2 regions of the Streptomyces sp. CA-251247 genome follow, and region 2 is predicted to be linked to the other one. Evidence: riboswitches for the same ligand, from Rfam matches in the RefSeq annotation. Region 2 holds a riboswitch; the other holds the start of a gene.
The links. Region 2 has a riboswitch for S-adenosylmethionine ahead of ACQPWZ_RS09745 (aminotransferase class V-fold PLP-dependent enzyme). Riboswitches for the same ligand answer to the same signal wherever they lie in the genome.
Positions count from the first base shown of each region.

Region 1 (6,897 bases), 1.6 Mb from region 2:
GCCGGTAGGCGGCCAGCGAGCGGGCGAAGTCGTCCTGGACATGGAGGACGACCGGGGTCCAGCCGTCGGTGCCGTACGCGGCGTTGATCTCGTCGGCGACCCGCTGGACCTCGGCCGTGTAGTCGCGGTACACCGCGAGGTCCTGCCGGGAGGGGTAGGCGAAGGCGACGTGGACGACGCGCTCGCGCCATTCGGGCCGGGTGTCGAGCAGATGCCGGTAGGCGAGCAGCCCGCGGACGATGTTCTTGGACAGCTCGGTGCGGTCCACCCGGACGATCGTCTTCCGGTCCGGGCCGATCTGCTCGCGCAGGGTGGCCATGCGCTCGTCGACGTCGGCCTCGTGGGAGCGGGCCCGCAGGAAGTCCGCGTCGGCGCCGAGTCCGTGCACGGCCACCTCGGTGGTCCGCGCCGAGGTCCGTCCGGTGCGCGCGTGCTCCACGTACAGCCGTGGACTGCCGCCGCTGGGGAAGTGCGCGGTGGCCTTCTCCAGCCGGTCGGCGCAGGACATGAACGCGGTCGCCCACCGCGAGGTCAGGAACCCCAGCCGGTCGGCGCCGAGCATGCCCCACAGCAGCTGTTCGGCGATGTCGTCGGGCAGCATCCGGAAGTAGTCCACCGGCGCCCACGGGGTGTGGGAGAAGTGGCCGATGCGCAGGTCGGGGCGCATGGCGCGGAGCATGCCGGGCACCAGGCACAGGTGGTAGTCCTGCACCAGCACCGCGGCGCCCTCGTCCGCGTGCTCGGCGAGCGCCTCGGCGAAGGCGCGGTTGTAGCTCTCGTACGCGCCCCACTGGCGGCGGAACTCGGCGTCGAAGGCCGGCTCCAGCGGGGTCTGGTACAGCATGTGGTGGACGAACCACAGCACCGAGTTCGCGATGCCGTTGTACGCGTCGGCGTGGACGGCCTCGTCGATGTCGAGCATCAGGACCCCGTCCGCGCCTTCTTGGCGCCGGACCGCCTCGCGGTCGCCGTCGCCGAGCGCGGCGCACACCCACAGGGCGTCCGCCTCGGACCCGATGGCGGACAGTCCGGAGACCAGGCCGCCGCCGCCGCGCTTGGCGTCGAGGCTCCCGTCGTCCTTCAGGGTGTACGAGATGGGGCCGCGGTTCGACGCGACGAGGACCTGCGCAGCGGAATGCTCGGAGACCATGTGCCGAACCTAGCCCGTCCTGTAATCCCTCAAACGTGCGTACGCCCGGCTCCGCCTGTCACTGGTCACGGCGTCCACGGGTGGCGGCGACGGCGACGACACCGGCCGCGGCCAGGCTGAGGGCGAGGCCGCCCAGCAGCCACAGGCGTTCGGTGCTGTGCCCGCCGCCCCCGGCGACGGCGATCGTGGTGACCGGTGGTGCCATGCCGACCGTGGTGGCGATGACGACGGCCAGGGTGCCGAGCATCGTGGTGAGTCCGAGCGCGCCGCGTCGGGAGCCCGTCCTGCGCTGTCCGTCCGGAGACTGTGCATCCATAACTACGATATTCATACAAGACGTCCGGTTGTCTTCGGTTATGCCGCGCGACGCGCCGCATACTCACCGATCTCGCCCATCGGCGGGCGCTCCTCGGTGTCCACCGCGTGCGTCCGTGGGACGAAGCCGTCCGAGCCCCGCTCGAACTGGGTCAGCGAGGGCCGCACCAAGTGCCCGCGGGAGAGCCTCAGTTGCGCCGTGCGGTAGATGGCGGCCGCCATCCTGCCGAGCGCCTGTCCGTCCTGATGGCGGTGCCGGCGCTCTCCCACGTCCACCTGCGCCAGCGCCTCCAGGCCCACGGTGTGCAGCGCGTCGACGAGAAGCCCCAGTTCCACGCCGTATCCGACGGGGAAGGGCAGCCGTTCCAGCAGCGACCGGCGGGCCGCGTACTCCCCGCCCAGCGGCTGGACGAACCCGGCCAGCTGTGGCCAGTGCAGATTGAGCAGCGGGCGCGCCACCAGCTCCGTGACCCGGCCGCCCTGGCCGGCGACGTCGCCCAGGGGCCGGTCGTACATCGCCTTCACGAACTGCACGTCCGGCTCGGTCAGCAGCGGGCCGACGATCCCGGACACGAAGTCGGGCGAGAACTCCCTGAGGTCCGCGTCCACGAAGCAGACGATGTCGCCCCGCGTCACCATCAGCGAGCGCCACAGCACCTCGCCCTTGCCGGGGACGGCCGGGATGCCGGGCAGGATCACGTCCCGGTGGACCACCCGCGCGCCCGCGGCGGCGGCCACCTCGCCCGTACGGTCGGTGGAACCCGAGTCGATCACCACCAGCTCGTCGACGAGGGGGAGGGGCCCGGACATCAGCTCGCGCCGGATGACGGTGACGATCTGCCCGACCGTCGCCTCCTCGTTCAGGGCGGGGAGCACCACACTGACCGTGGCGCCCTGCTTGGCCGTGACCAGCCGGTCCACCGGGCGGTCCGCCGCCGACCAGGACCGCCGGGACAGCCAGCGCTCCACCTCTTCCAGCACAGGATCTCCATCTCGCGGATCGGACGACCATCTCAACCGTCCGGGGTGTCGGTTACAGTCTTGAACAACGCGCGGGACCGTCGCATGCCGGGGGTCCCACGCCGACAATCGAATACCGCTCATCCAGAGGGGCAGAGGGATACGGCCCGTTGAAGCCCCGGCAACCCTCCAGCCGGTCTCCGTTGCGCCGCCCGTCCATGGGACGTGGCAGCCACCGCGAGGCTCCCGGCTAGGGAAGGTGCCAAGTCCGTCTCGTGACGAAATGCGTCACGGGGAAGATGAGGAGAAAGGGCCTCGCCACCATGGCTGTGCAGACTGTCGCCAGCACCACCCCCGTCGACCTGGGACCGGCCGCGGCGCTCTCGTGCCGCGAATGCGGGGAGCGTTTCGAACTCGGCCCGATCTTTGCCTGTGCCTCGTGTTTCGGACCGCTGGAAGTCGCCTACGACCTCCCGAGCGGCGACCCCGAAGGCCTGCGGAAGCGGATCGAGGCGGGTCCGGACAACATCTGGCGGTACGCGCCGCTGCTGCCCGTGCCGGCCGATGTGGCCGACAAGCCGAACATCAACCCCGGCTTCACCAAGCTCGTCAAGGCCGACAACCTCGCCCGTGAGCTGGGTGTGACCGGCGGTCTCCACATCAAGGACGACTCCGGCAACCCGACGCACTCCTTCAAGGACCGTGTCGTCGCGATCGCCGTCGAGGCCGCCCGTGCCTTCGGTTTCACCACGCTCTCCTGCTCCTCCACCGGCAACCTCGCGGGCGCGGTCGGTGCCGCGGCCGCGCGCGCCGGCTTCCGCTCCTGCGTGTTCATCCCGCACGACCTGGAGCAGGGCAAGGTCGTCATGGCCGCGGTGTACGGCGGCGAGCTGGTCGGCATCGAGGGCAACTACGACGACGTCAACCGCTTCTGCTCCGAACTCATCGGCGACCCGCTCGGTGAGGGCTGGGGCTTTGTCAACGTCAATCTTCGGCCGTATTACGGAGAGGGCTCCAAGACCCTCGCCTATGAGATCTGCGAGCAGCTCGGCTGGAAGCTGCCGGACCAGATCGTCATCCCGATCGCCTCCGGCTCGCAGCTCACGAAGATCGACAAGGGTCTCCAGGAGCTGATCAAGCTCGGTCTGGTCGAGGACAAGCCGTACAAGATCTTCGGCGCCCAGGCCGAGGGCTGCTCGCCGGTGTCGACCGCCTTCAAGGCCGGGCACGACGTGGTCCGCCCGCAGAAGCCGAACACCATCGCCAAGTCGCTGGCGATCGGCAACCCCGCCGACGGCCCGTACGTCCTGGACATCGCGCGCCGCACGGGCGGCTTCGTGGAGGACGTCAACGACGAGCAGATCGTCGACGCGATCAAGCTGCTGGCCCGTACCGAGGGCATCTTCGCCGAGACGGCGGGTGGCGTGACCGTGGGTGTGACGCGGAAGCTGCTCGAGGCGGGCGTGCTCGACCCGGCGCTCACGACCGTCGTGCTCAACACCGGCGACGGTCTCAAGACCCTGGACGCGGTCGCCCCGACCACCGGCCCCAGCGCGACCATCCGCCCGAGCCTGGACGCGTTCCGCGACGCCGGCCTGGCCGGCTGACACTCCCGAGACTCAAGGAAGGCACGCAGCATGAGCGTCAACGTCCGCATCCCCACCATCCTCCGCACGTACACGGGCGGCCAGGCCGAGGTCCCGGCGGAGGGCGGGACGCTCTCCGAGGTCATCGCCGACCTGGAGAAGAACCACACCGGTATCGCCGCCCGTGTCCTGGACGACCAGGGCAAGCTGCGCCGCTTCGTGAACGTCTACGTCAACGACGACGACGTCCGTTTCGAGCAGGGTCTCGAGACCGCCACGCCCGACGGCGCCGGTATTTCGATCATCCCCGCCGTCGCCGGCGGCTGATACGCACCGTCACTGCTGTTGCCCCCTCCGCGAGAGAAGCGGAGGGGGCAATTCTGCATGGTTGAGCGGGGTACAGTTGGGGAAGCCCCCGCCGCTGCCCGTGCCCGCCGCATATGAGAATGCGCCCTGGCCCGACAAGAAGCAGCCAATGTGGGCGATCAAAATGCCTCTTAAGTGTCATTTGCCGGGCCCGAGTTGCCCTGGATCTTCTTGAATTAGCGTCAAAGGTCCGTTCCCGCGTGCCCAGATTTCTCGTCCGATTGACCTGTTGCAGAGGGCAGTTGGACAGATACATTCAGCCGCGGTCGACGCGTTCCGGCGCACATCCCGAGGGCCTCCTTCCACCTCTGGCGGAGGGAATTCTCGGCGGTGAGGTATGACCCGGGTCCGCGAAGTGCGGTCCTGTGCAAGGGCCAGTAATAGGGGAGTTAGGCATGGCTCAGGGCACCGTCAAGTGGTTCAACGCGGAGAAGGGGTACGGCTTCATCGCGGTCGACGGTGGTGCGGATGTTTTCGTCCACTACAGCGCGATCCAGATGGACGGCTACCGCACCCTGGAGGAGGGTCAGCGAGTCGAGTTCGAGATCTCGCAGGGCCAGAAGGGTCCGCAGGCGGACATGGTCAAGCTCGCCGTCTGATCTCGGCGCGATCGGCCACCGACGCACTCACGCGACACTCACGAGGGGCCCGCATCCCACCAGGGAGGCGGGCCCCTCGTGCATGCCCGGGGGCGGGCGGATTCGAACCCGCCGCCCCTCGCCGAGGCTTCCGCGAAGCCGCTTGCGCCCGACCGTCACCCCTCATCGAGGCTTCGTCGAAGCCGCTTGCACTCGAGGGGGTCGAGTGCTAATCATTGGCGTTAGCACTCTGCAGGTGAGAGTGACAACTTTATGGATCGGGCCGGTGAGGTCCGAGGGCCGTCGGGGCAAGGAACCGTACGGCTCTCAGGCCGTCCGTCGCGGGCGCCAGCGCGGTCCGGAAGCAATCCTCCCCCGTAGCCCTGCGGGCGCGGGGGGACCCCCAAGTCCGGGAGGACCACTTCACATGGCCAAGATCATCGCGTTCGACGAGGAGGCACGGCGCGGTCTCGAGCGCGGGATGAACCAGCTCGCCGACGCCGTCAAGGTCACCCTTGGCCCCAAGGGTCGCAACGTCGTCCTCGAGAAGAAGTGGGGCGCCCCCACGATCACCAACGATGGTGTGTCCATCGCCAAGGAGATCGAGCTCGAGGACCCGTACGAGAAGATCGGCGCCGAGCTGGTCAAGGAAGTCGCCAAGAAGACGGACGACGTCGCCGGTGACGGTACGACCACCGCGACCGTCCTCGCCCAGGCGCTCGTCCGCGAGGGCCTGCGCAACGTGGCGGCCGGCGCCAACCCGATGGCCCTCAAGCGCGGCATCGAGCGTGCCGTCGAGGCCGTCTCCGGCGCCCTGCTGGAGCAGGCCAAGGACGTGGAGACCAAGGAGCAGATCGCTTCGACGGCCTCCATCTCCGCCGCCGACACCCAGATCGGCGAGCTCATCGCCGAGGCGATGGACAAGGTCGGCAAGGAAGGCGTCATCACCGTCGAGGAGTCCCAGACCTTCGGTCTGGAGCTGGAGCTCACCGAGGGTATGCGCTTCGACAAGGGCTACATCTCGGCGTACTTCGCCACCGACATGGAGCGTATGGAGGCGTCGCTCGACGACCCGTACATCCTGATCGTCAACTCCAAGATCGGCAACGTGAAGGACCTCCTTCCGCTGCTCGAGAAGGTCATGCAGTCCGGCAAGCCGCTGCTGATCATCGCGGAGGACGTCGAGGGCGAGGCCCTGTCCACCCTGGTCGTCAACAAGATCCGTGGCACCTTCAAGTCCGTCGCCGTCAAGGCCCCGGGCTTCGGCGACCGCCGCAAGGCGATGCTGAACGACATCGCCATCCTCACGGGCGGCACGGTCATCTCCGAGGAGGTCGGCCTCAAGCTCGAGAACGCCGGCCTGGACCTGCTGGGCCGCGCCCGCAAGGTCGTCATCACCAAGGACGAGACCACGATCGTCGACGGTGCCGGTGAGAGCGACCAGGTCCAGGGTCGCGTCAACCAGATTCGTGCCGAGATCGAGAACAGCGACTCGGACTACGACCGTGAGAAGCTCCAGGAGCGCCTCGCGAAGCTGGCCGGCGGCGTGGCCGTCATCAAGGCCGGTGCCGCGACCGAGGTCGAGCTCAAGGAGCGCAAGCACCGCATCGAGGACGCGGTGCGCAACGCCAAGGCCGCCGTCGAGGAGGGCATCGTCGCCGGTGGTGGCGTGGCTCTGCTCCAGGCTTCCTCGGTCTTCGAGAAGCTCGAGCTCACGGGCGACGAGGCGACCGGCGCCAACGCCGTGAAGCTCGCGCTGGAGGCCCCGCTCAAGCAGATCGCCGTCAACGGCGGTCTCGAGGGTGGCGTCATCGTCGAGAAGGTGCGCAACCTGCCCGTCGGCCACGGCCTGAACGCCGCGACCGGTGAGTACGTCGACATGATCGCCGAAGGCATCATCGACCCCGCGAAGGTGACCCGCTCTGCCCTGCAGAACGCGGCC
Region 1 covers NZ_CP191861.1:3,758,143-3,765,039, reverse strand. Annotated here, with positions in the region: gene ACQPWZ_RS16405 (alpha,alpha-trehalose-phosphate synthase (UDP-forming)) at 1-1,150, opposite strand, end outside; gene ACQPWZ_RS16400 (hypothetical protein) at 1,209-1,466, opposite strand; gene ACQPWZ_RS16395 (glucosyl-3-phosphoglycerate synthase) at 1,505-2,446, opposite strand; SAM riboswitch class I at 2,563-2,731, shown strand; gene thrC (threonine synthase) at 2,749-4,032, shown strand; gene ACQPWZ_RS16385 (MoaD/ThiS family protein) at 4,063-4,338, shown strand; gene ACQPWZ_RS16380 (cold-shock protein) at 4,773-4,976, shown strand; gene groL (chaperonin GroEL) at 5,383-6,897, shown strand, end outside.
Region 1: linked by a shared signal. The riboswitch ahead of thrC (threonine synthase) and the one ahead of ACQPWZ_RS09745 (aminotransferase class V-fold PLP-dependent enzyme) in region 2 are both predicted to bind S-adenosylmethionine.

Region 2 (6,897 bases):
ATGAGTAGCCAAGAGAATCCAGAAGAGAACCTGCCCGCAGAGCAGGCTGCCGCGCACGGCGCGGGACACGAGGGCACCACCGTCGTCAAGCACGACGCGGACCCGTTCGCCGACCCGGGACTGCCGGCCCACAAGCCGCGTATCCAGGACATCGACGAAAGGGCAGCCAAGCGCTCCGAGCGCACGGTCGCCTTCCTGTTCCTGCTGTCGATGCTGGCAACGGTCGCGTTCATCGCGTCGTTCGTCATCTTCCCGGTCACCGAGATCGTCTACATCTGGCCGCTCGGCCACATCAGCGCGCTCAACTTCGCGCTGGGTATGACGCTCGGCGTCGCCCTCTTCTGCATCGGCGCGGGCGCGGTCCACTGGGCCCGCACCCTGATGTCGGACGTGGAGATGGTCGACGAGCGGCACCCCGTCGCCGCACCGCCCGAGGTCCGTGCCAAGGTCATGGCCGACTTCGCGGCGGGCGCCAAGGAGTCCGCGATCGGCCGGCGCAAGCTCATCCGCAACACGATGTTCGGTGCGCTGACGCTGCTGCCGCTCTCCGGTGTGGTGCTGCTGCGCGACCTCGGTCCGCTGCCCGAGAAGAAGCTGCGCTCGACGCTGTGGGCCAAGGGCAAGCAGCTCATCAACATGAACACCAATGAGCCGCTGCGTCCCGAGGACGTCGCCGTCGGTTCGCTGACCTTCGCCATGCCCGAGGGCCTGGAGGAGGACAGCCACGATTTCCAGAAGGAGATCGCGAAGGCGGCCCTGATGATCGTCCGTATCCAGCCGGAGGACATCAAGGACAAGCGCGAGCTCGAGTGGTCGCACGAGGGCATCGTGGCCTTCTCGAAGATCTGCACGCACGTCGGCTGCCCGATCAGCCTCTACGAGCAGCAGACCCACCACGTGCTCTGCCCGTGCCACCAGTCCACCTTCGACCTCGCCGACGGCGCCCGCGTCATCTTCGGTCCCGCCGGTCACGCCCTTCCGCAGCTGCGGATCGGTGTGAACGCCGAGGGCCACCTCGAGGCGCTCGGCGACTTCGACGAGCCTGTCGGTCCTGCCTTCTGGGAGCGCGGATGAGTACCAAGACAGAGTCCAAGCGCAAGGCACCGGCCGGCGAGAAGGTTGCCGACTGGGCGGACGGCCGGCTGGGGATCTACTCCCTGGCCAAGGCCAACATGCGCAAGATCTTCCCGGACCACTGGTCCTTCATGCTCGGTGAGATCTGCCTCTACAGCTTCATCATCATCATCCTCACGGGTGTGTATCTGACGCTGTTCTTCCACCCGTCGATGAACGAGGTGGAGTACCACGGCAGCTACATCCCGATGCAGGGTGTGCGGATGTCGGAGGCGTACGCCTCGACGCTGGACATCAGCTTCGACGTCCGCGGCGGTCTGCTGATCCGGCAGATCCACCACTGGGCCGCGCTGGTGTTCCTCGCCGGCATGCTGGTGCACATGATGCGCGTCTTCTTCACGGGCGCGTTCCGCAAGCCGCGCGAAGTCAACTGGATGTTCGGCTTCCTGCTGTTCGTCCTCGGCATGTTCACCGGCTTCACCGGTTACTCGCTGCCGGACGACCTGTTGTCGGGCACCGGTGTGCGGTTCATGCAGGGAGCGGTCCTGTCCGTGCCGGTCGTCGGCACGTACCTGTCGATGTTCCTGTTCGGCGGGGAGTTCCCCGGCGGCGACTTCGTGGCCAGGTTCTACTCGGTCCACATCCTGCTGCTGCCGGGCATCATGCTCGGTCTGCTGGTGGGCCACCTGATCCTGGTCTTCTACCACAAGCACACGCAGTTCGCGGGCCCCGGCCGGACGAACAAGAACGTCGTGGGCATGCCGCTGCTGCCGGTCTACATGGCCAAGGCCGGAGGCTTCTTCTTCCTGGTCTTCGGTGTCATCTCGGTGATGGCCGCGGTCGCCTCGATCAACCCGATCTGGGCGCTCGGTCCCTACCGGCCGGACCAGGTCTCCACCGGCGCACAGCCCGACTGGTACATGGGCTTCTCCGAGGGTCTGATCCGTGTGATGCCAGGCTGGGAGATCAACGCCTGGGGCCACACGCTCGCCCTGGGTGTGTTCATCCCGCTGGTGATCTTCCCGCTGGTGCTGGTCGCGATCGCCGTCTACCCGTTCATCGAGTCCTGGGTCACCGGGGACAAGCGCGAGCACCACATCCTGGACCGCCCGCGCAACGCCCCGACCCGAACGGCTTTCGGTGTGGCGTGGCTGACCGTCTACTTCGTGCTGCTGATCGGTGGCGGCAACGACCTCTGGGCGACCCACTTCCATCTGTCGATCAACTCGATCACCTGGTTCGTCCGGATCTTCTTCTTCGCCGGACCGGTCATCGCCTTCATCGTCACGAAGCGGATCTGTCTGGGTCTTCAGCGTCGCGACCGGGACAAGGTGCTGCACGGACGCGAGTCCGGCATCATCAAGCGCCTGCCGCACGGTGAGTTCGTCGAGGTCCACGAGCCGCTCAGCCAGAGCGACCTGCACGCGCTCACCGCGCACGAGCAGTACAAGCCCGAGGAGCTCGGCCCGGAGACGGACGAGAACGGGGTCCGCCGCAAGGTCACCCCGGCCCAGAGGATGCGGGTCAAGCTCAGCAAGTCGTACTACGGCGAGGAAAGCCAGATCCCCAAGCCGACGCCCGAGGAGTTCAGGGAGATCAGCAGCGGCCACGGCCACCACTGACCGCCTGAAGCGAGCGCATTGCCGCCACAGCGCCAAAGGCACCTCCCGGCAGTAGCAGGTGAAGGGCCCCGTCCAATCGTCGGACGGGGCCCTTCGCCGTCTCCGGGGCTGGATAGGGTGGACGCATCCCCTTATCGGCTGTGGACCCAGGAGTGGACCATGAACGTTGTGACCCCGGTCGGCGGCGACAGCGTGGCGGCTCACTCCTGGCCGAGTGTGCTGAACGCGCTGCTCGACAACCGTGACCAGAGCGCCGACGCCACCGCCTGGGCGATGGACCGCATCCTCAGCGGCGAGGCGACGAACGCCCAGATCGCCGGGTTCGCGGTCGCGCTGCGGGCGAAGGGCGAGACGGTCGAGGAGATCTCCGGCCTCGTGCGCACCATGTACGCGCACGCGAACCTGATCCAGGTGCCCGGCCGCAGCGTCGACATCGTCGGCACGGGCGGCGACGGGGCCAAGACGGTGAACATCTCCACGATGTCGGCCATCGTCGTGGCCGGCACCGGAGCCAAGGTCGTCAAGCACGGAAACCGCGCGGCCTCGTCCGCGAGCGGCGCTTCCGACGTCCTGGAGAAGCTCGGCGTCAACCTCCAGCTCACCCCGCAGCGGGTGGCCGAGGTCGCGGAGGAGGCGGGCATCACCTTCTGCTTCGCGGTGAAGTTCCACCCCGCCCTGCGGCATGTGGCCGCGGCACGCAAGGAACTGGGCATCCGCACCACGTTCAACTTCCTCGGCCCGCTGACCAATCCGGCGCAGGTCAGGGCGCAGGCCACCGGTGTCGCGGACGCGCGGATGGCGCCCATCATGGCCGGGGTGCTCGCCGACCGCGGCTCGTCGGCACTGGTCTTCCGCGGCGACGACGGCCTGGACGAACTGACGACGACCGCCACCTCACGGGTGTGGGTCGTACGCGACGGTGCGGTGCGTGAGGAGGCGTTCGACCCGCGGGACATCGGCATCGACCTGGTGCCGGTGGAGGCGCTGCGCGGCGCCGACGCCTCGTACAACGCCGATGTGGCCAGACGCCTCCTCGGCGGGGAGACCGGGGCGGTGCGGGACGCCGTCCTGCTGAACTCGGCGGCCGCCCTGGTGGCGCTGGATCCGACGGACGGCACGCTGAACGAACAGCTGGCGGCAGGGGTCGCGCAGGCCGCCCAGGCCATCGACTCGGGGGCGGCGAACGACGCGCTCCAGCGCTGGGTGGCCGCCACCAACGATCAGGGCTGATCCGGCGGGGCCGGCAGTACCGATCGATGCGTCACGCGAGGGCGCGGTCCGGATGGTGGACCGCGCCCTTGCGGTGTCCGCGACGTGTGGCAGGATGCTCTCCAAGGTCATGAGTGACAGCGATTACGGCCCCGGCCCGCTGTCCGGCAACCCTCCGTCCGTGGCGGGGTGCCCCGGGTGAAGACCAGGCCGCAGGCAGCGAGGTCTGTGGCAAGCGCGGACCCCTGCACACCCTGGGGTCCTGGTCCTCAAGGGAGCAGTCTCGTGAGCAAGCGAATGCGATAGGGCGTACAGCCCCTTCTTCAGCACACCCTCCGCACGGCGTCCGCCGTGCGTCGAGGTCCCCGCACCGCCGGGTTCTTGAAGCCGATTCGCCTTTCCTGCCGGGAGATACCGCCATGTCCGCACGCCTGAACACCGCCACCGCCCCTGCCGCCACCGTCCCCTCCCCGGACGCGGCCGTCGCCGATGCCGGATCCGACCCCTGCTGTGCCGAGCCGCTGCCGGTCCTCGGCCGTGACGTGACCGTGCCGCTCGTGACCGGCGGCGAGGTCACCTACGCGGCCCTCGACTACGCGGCCAGCGCACCGGCCCTTCAGCGCGTGTGGGACGACGTGGCCGCGTACGCCCCCTACTACGGCAGCGTCCACCGCGGCGCCGGGTACCTCTCGCAGCTGTCCACCGACCTCTTCGAGAACAGCCGCGTCACGGTCGCCGACTTCCTCGACTGCCGCGAGGGCGACCAGGTGGTCTTCACCCGGTCCACCACCGACTCGCTGAACCTGCTGGCGTCCGCGCTGCCGGCGGACTGCCGGGTCTTCGTCTTCGAGACCGAGCACCACGCCTCGCTGCTGCCCTGGGGCGACACCCGGGTGACGTATCTGAACGCGCCGCGCACCCACGCCGAGGCGGTGCGGACGCTGGAGCAGGCGCTCGCCGACCGCGACCCTTCCTCTCGCTCTTCGAGCTGGGGAGACCCCGTCGGTCCGGCGCTGGTCTGTGTGACCGGAGCGTCCAATGTGACGGGTGAGCTGTGGCCGGTGAAGGAGCTCGCGGAAGTGGCGCACGCCCACGGCGCGCGGATCGTCCTGGACGCGGCGCAGCTCGCCCCGCACCACGCCGTCTCGGTGCGGGACCTGGACGTCGACTGGGTGGCGTTCTCCGGGCACAAGCTGTACGCGCCGTTCGGCTCGGGCGTGCTCGCGGGCCGGGCGGACTGGCTGCAGGAGGCGGAGCCGTACCTCGCGGGCGGCGGTGCGTCGCGCACGGTGGCACGGCGTGCCGACGGCGGCGTCGATGTCGAGTGGCACACGACGCCCGCGCGCCACGAGGCGGGCTCGCCGAACGTCATCGGCGTCTACTCCATCGCCTCGGCCTGCAAGGCGCTCACCGAGGCCGGCTTCGAGAACCTCGTCGCCCGTGAGCAGCACCTGGTCGACAGGGTCCGGGAGGGCCTGGCCGCGGTGCCGGAGGTCAAGGTGCTGTCGCTGTTCGGTGCGGATGCGCCGCGGGTGGGTGTCATCTCCTTCGTGGTGGAGGGCTGGAACAGCTCGCACTTCGCTGCGGCCCTGTCGGCGGAGTACGGCATCGGCGTACGCGACGGACTGTTCTGCGCCCACCCGCTGGTGCGCACCCTGCTCGGCAGCGCCCCGCAGGACCCGGGCGAGTGCGGCGCCCCGGAGGCCCGGCCGGGCGAGGTCTCGCTCAACGCGATCCGGGTGAGCTTCGGCGCCGGGACGCCCGACGAGCACGTGGAGCGCTTCGTCGGTGCGGTGAAGGAGCTGGTGCGCGAGGGCGCGAAGTGGCAGTACCGCACCGAGGACGGCCGCTGCGTGCCTGCCGTCTGAGCGACCTCCCGAGCGAGAAGCCCGCGCCGGACGGCGCGGGCTTCTTCGTGTGCCGGGGGCTGTCCCGGTCGCGTGGGCCGACGGGCTCTAGGAGTCCAGACCGATCGCGAACGCCGCCTCCAGGTCGTGCTGCGAGTACGTACGGAACGCCACGTGCGTGTCCGTGCCCTCGACACCCTGGATCTTGCTGATGCGGCCGGGGATCACGTCCGCCAGGTCGTCGTGCTTCGCCACGCGGACCATGGCGATCAGGTCGTAGGTGCCCGTGACGGAGAAGACCTCGCTGACGCTGTCCAGCGCCGCGATGGACTCGGCGATCTCGGGAATGCGGTCCACGCTGGTCTTGATGAGCACGATCGCAGTGATCACGGCTGGCTTTCTCCCTCGGTGGCCGCTGCTGGGGCCTTCACTCTAGCCGGACGCCGGAACCGCCCCCAGGCATAGAGGAACCCGGTGCCGAACCCCACCACATGCGCGAGATAGGCGACCCCGGGCCCGCCCTCGCCGGCCCCCGACGCGGCCAGCCACTGGAGGACGAACCAGAAGATCAGCACGATCCAGGCGGGGAAACGCAGCGGCAGGAAGAAGAGGAAAGGGAAGAGACTGGTGACCCGGGCCTTCGGGAAGAGGAGAAGGAAGGCGCCGAGCACCCCCGAGATCGCCCCGGACGCTCCCACCAGGGTCTGCTCGGACTCGGCGTTGGCCGCCGCGTAGGCGAGCAGGGCGAAGGCGCCGGTGCCCAGGTAGAACAGGGCGAACTCCAGCGGCCCCATGCGCTCCTCCACCATCGCGCCGAAGACGTAGAGGAAGAGCATGTTGCCGAGCAGGTGCAGCCAGTTCCCGTGCACGAAGAGCGCGGTGAAGGGGGTGAGCAGTGTGTCAGGGGAGCCGGTCATCAGCTGGGCCGGGATCACGCCCCACCGCACGAAGTACGCGCTCTGCGCCGCGAGCCACGCGTCACCCGTGCCGTACGACGGGTTCAGCCCCGAGACCGGGCTGATGAGGAAGACCGCGCAGCAGACCGCGATCAGGCCGTACGTCACCGAGGGCCTGGTCACCGCGCCCCGCACCCTCCGCCAACCGATCATGGACAGATCATGGCGTAGCGGGCCGGAAGGGTACAG
Region 2 covers NZ_CP191861.1:2,192,818-2,199,714, reverse strand. Annotated here, with positions in the region: gene qcrA (cytochrome bc1 complex Rieske iron-sulfur subunit) at 1-1,074, shown strand; gene qcrC (cytochrome bc1 complex diheme cytochrome c subunit) at 1-4, shown strand, start outside; gene qcrB (cytochrome bc1 complex cytochrome b subunit) at 1,071-2,696, shown strand; gene trpD (anthranilate phosphoribosyltransferase) at 2,856-3,926, shown strand; SAM riboswitch class IV at 4,032-4,149, shown strand; gene ACQPWZ_RS09745 (aminotransferase class V-fold PLP-dependent enzyme) at 4,325-5,773, shown strand; gene ACQPWZ_RS09740 (Lrp/AsnC family transcriptional regulator) at 5,861-6,142, opposite strand; gene ACQPWZ_RS09735 (rhomboid family intramembrane serine protease) at 6,139-6,861, opposite strand.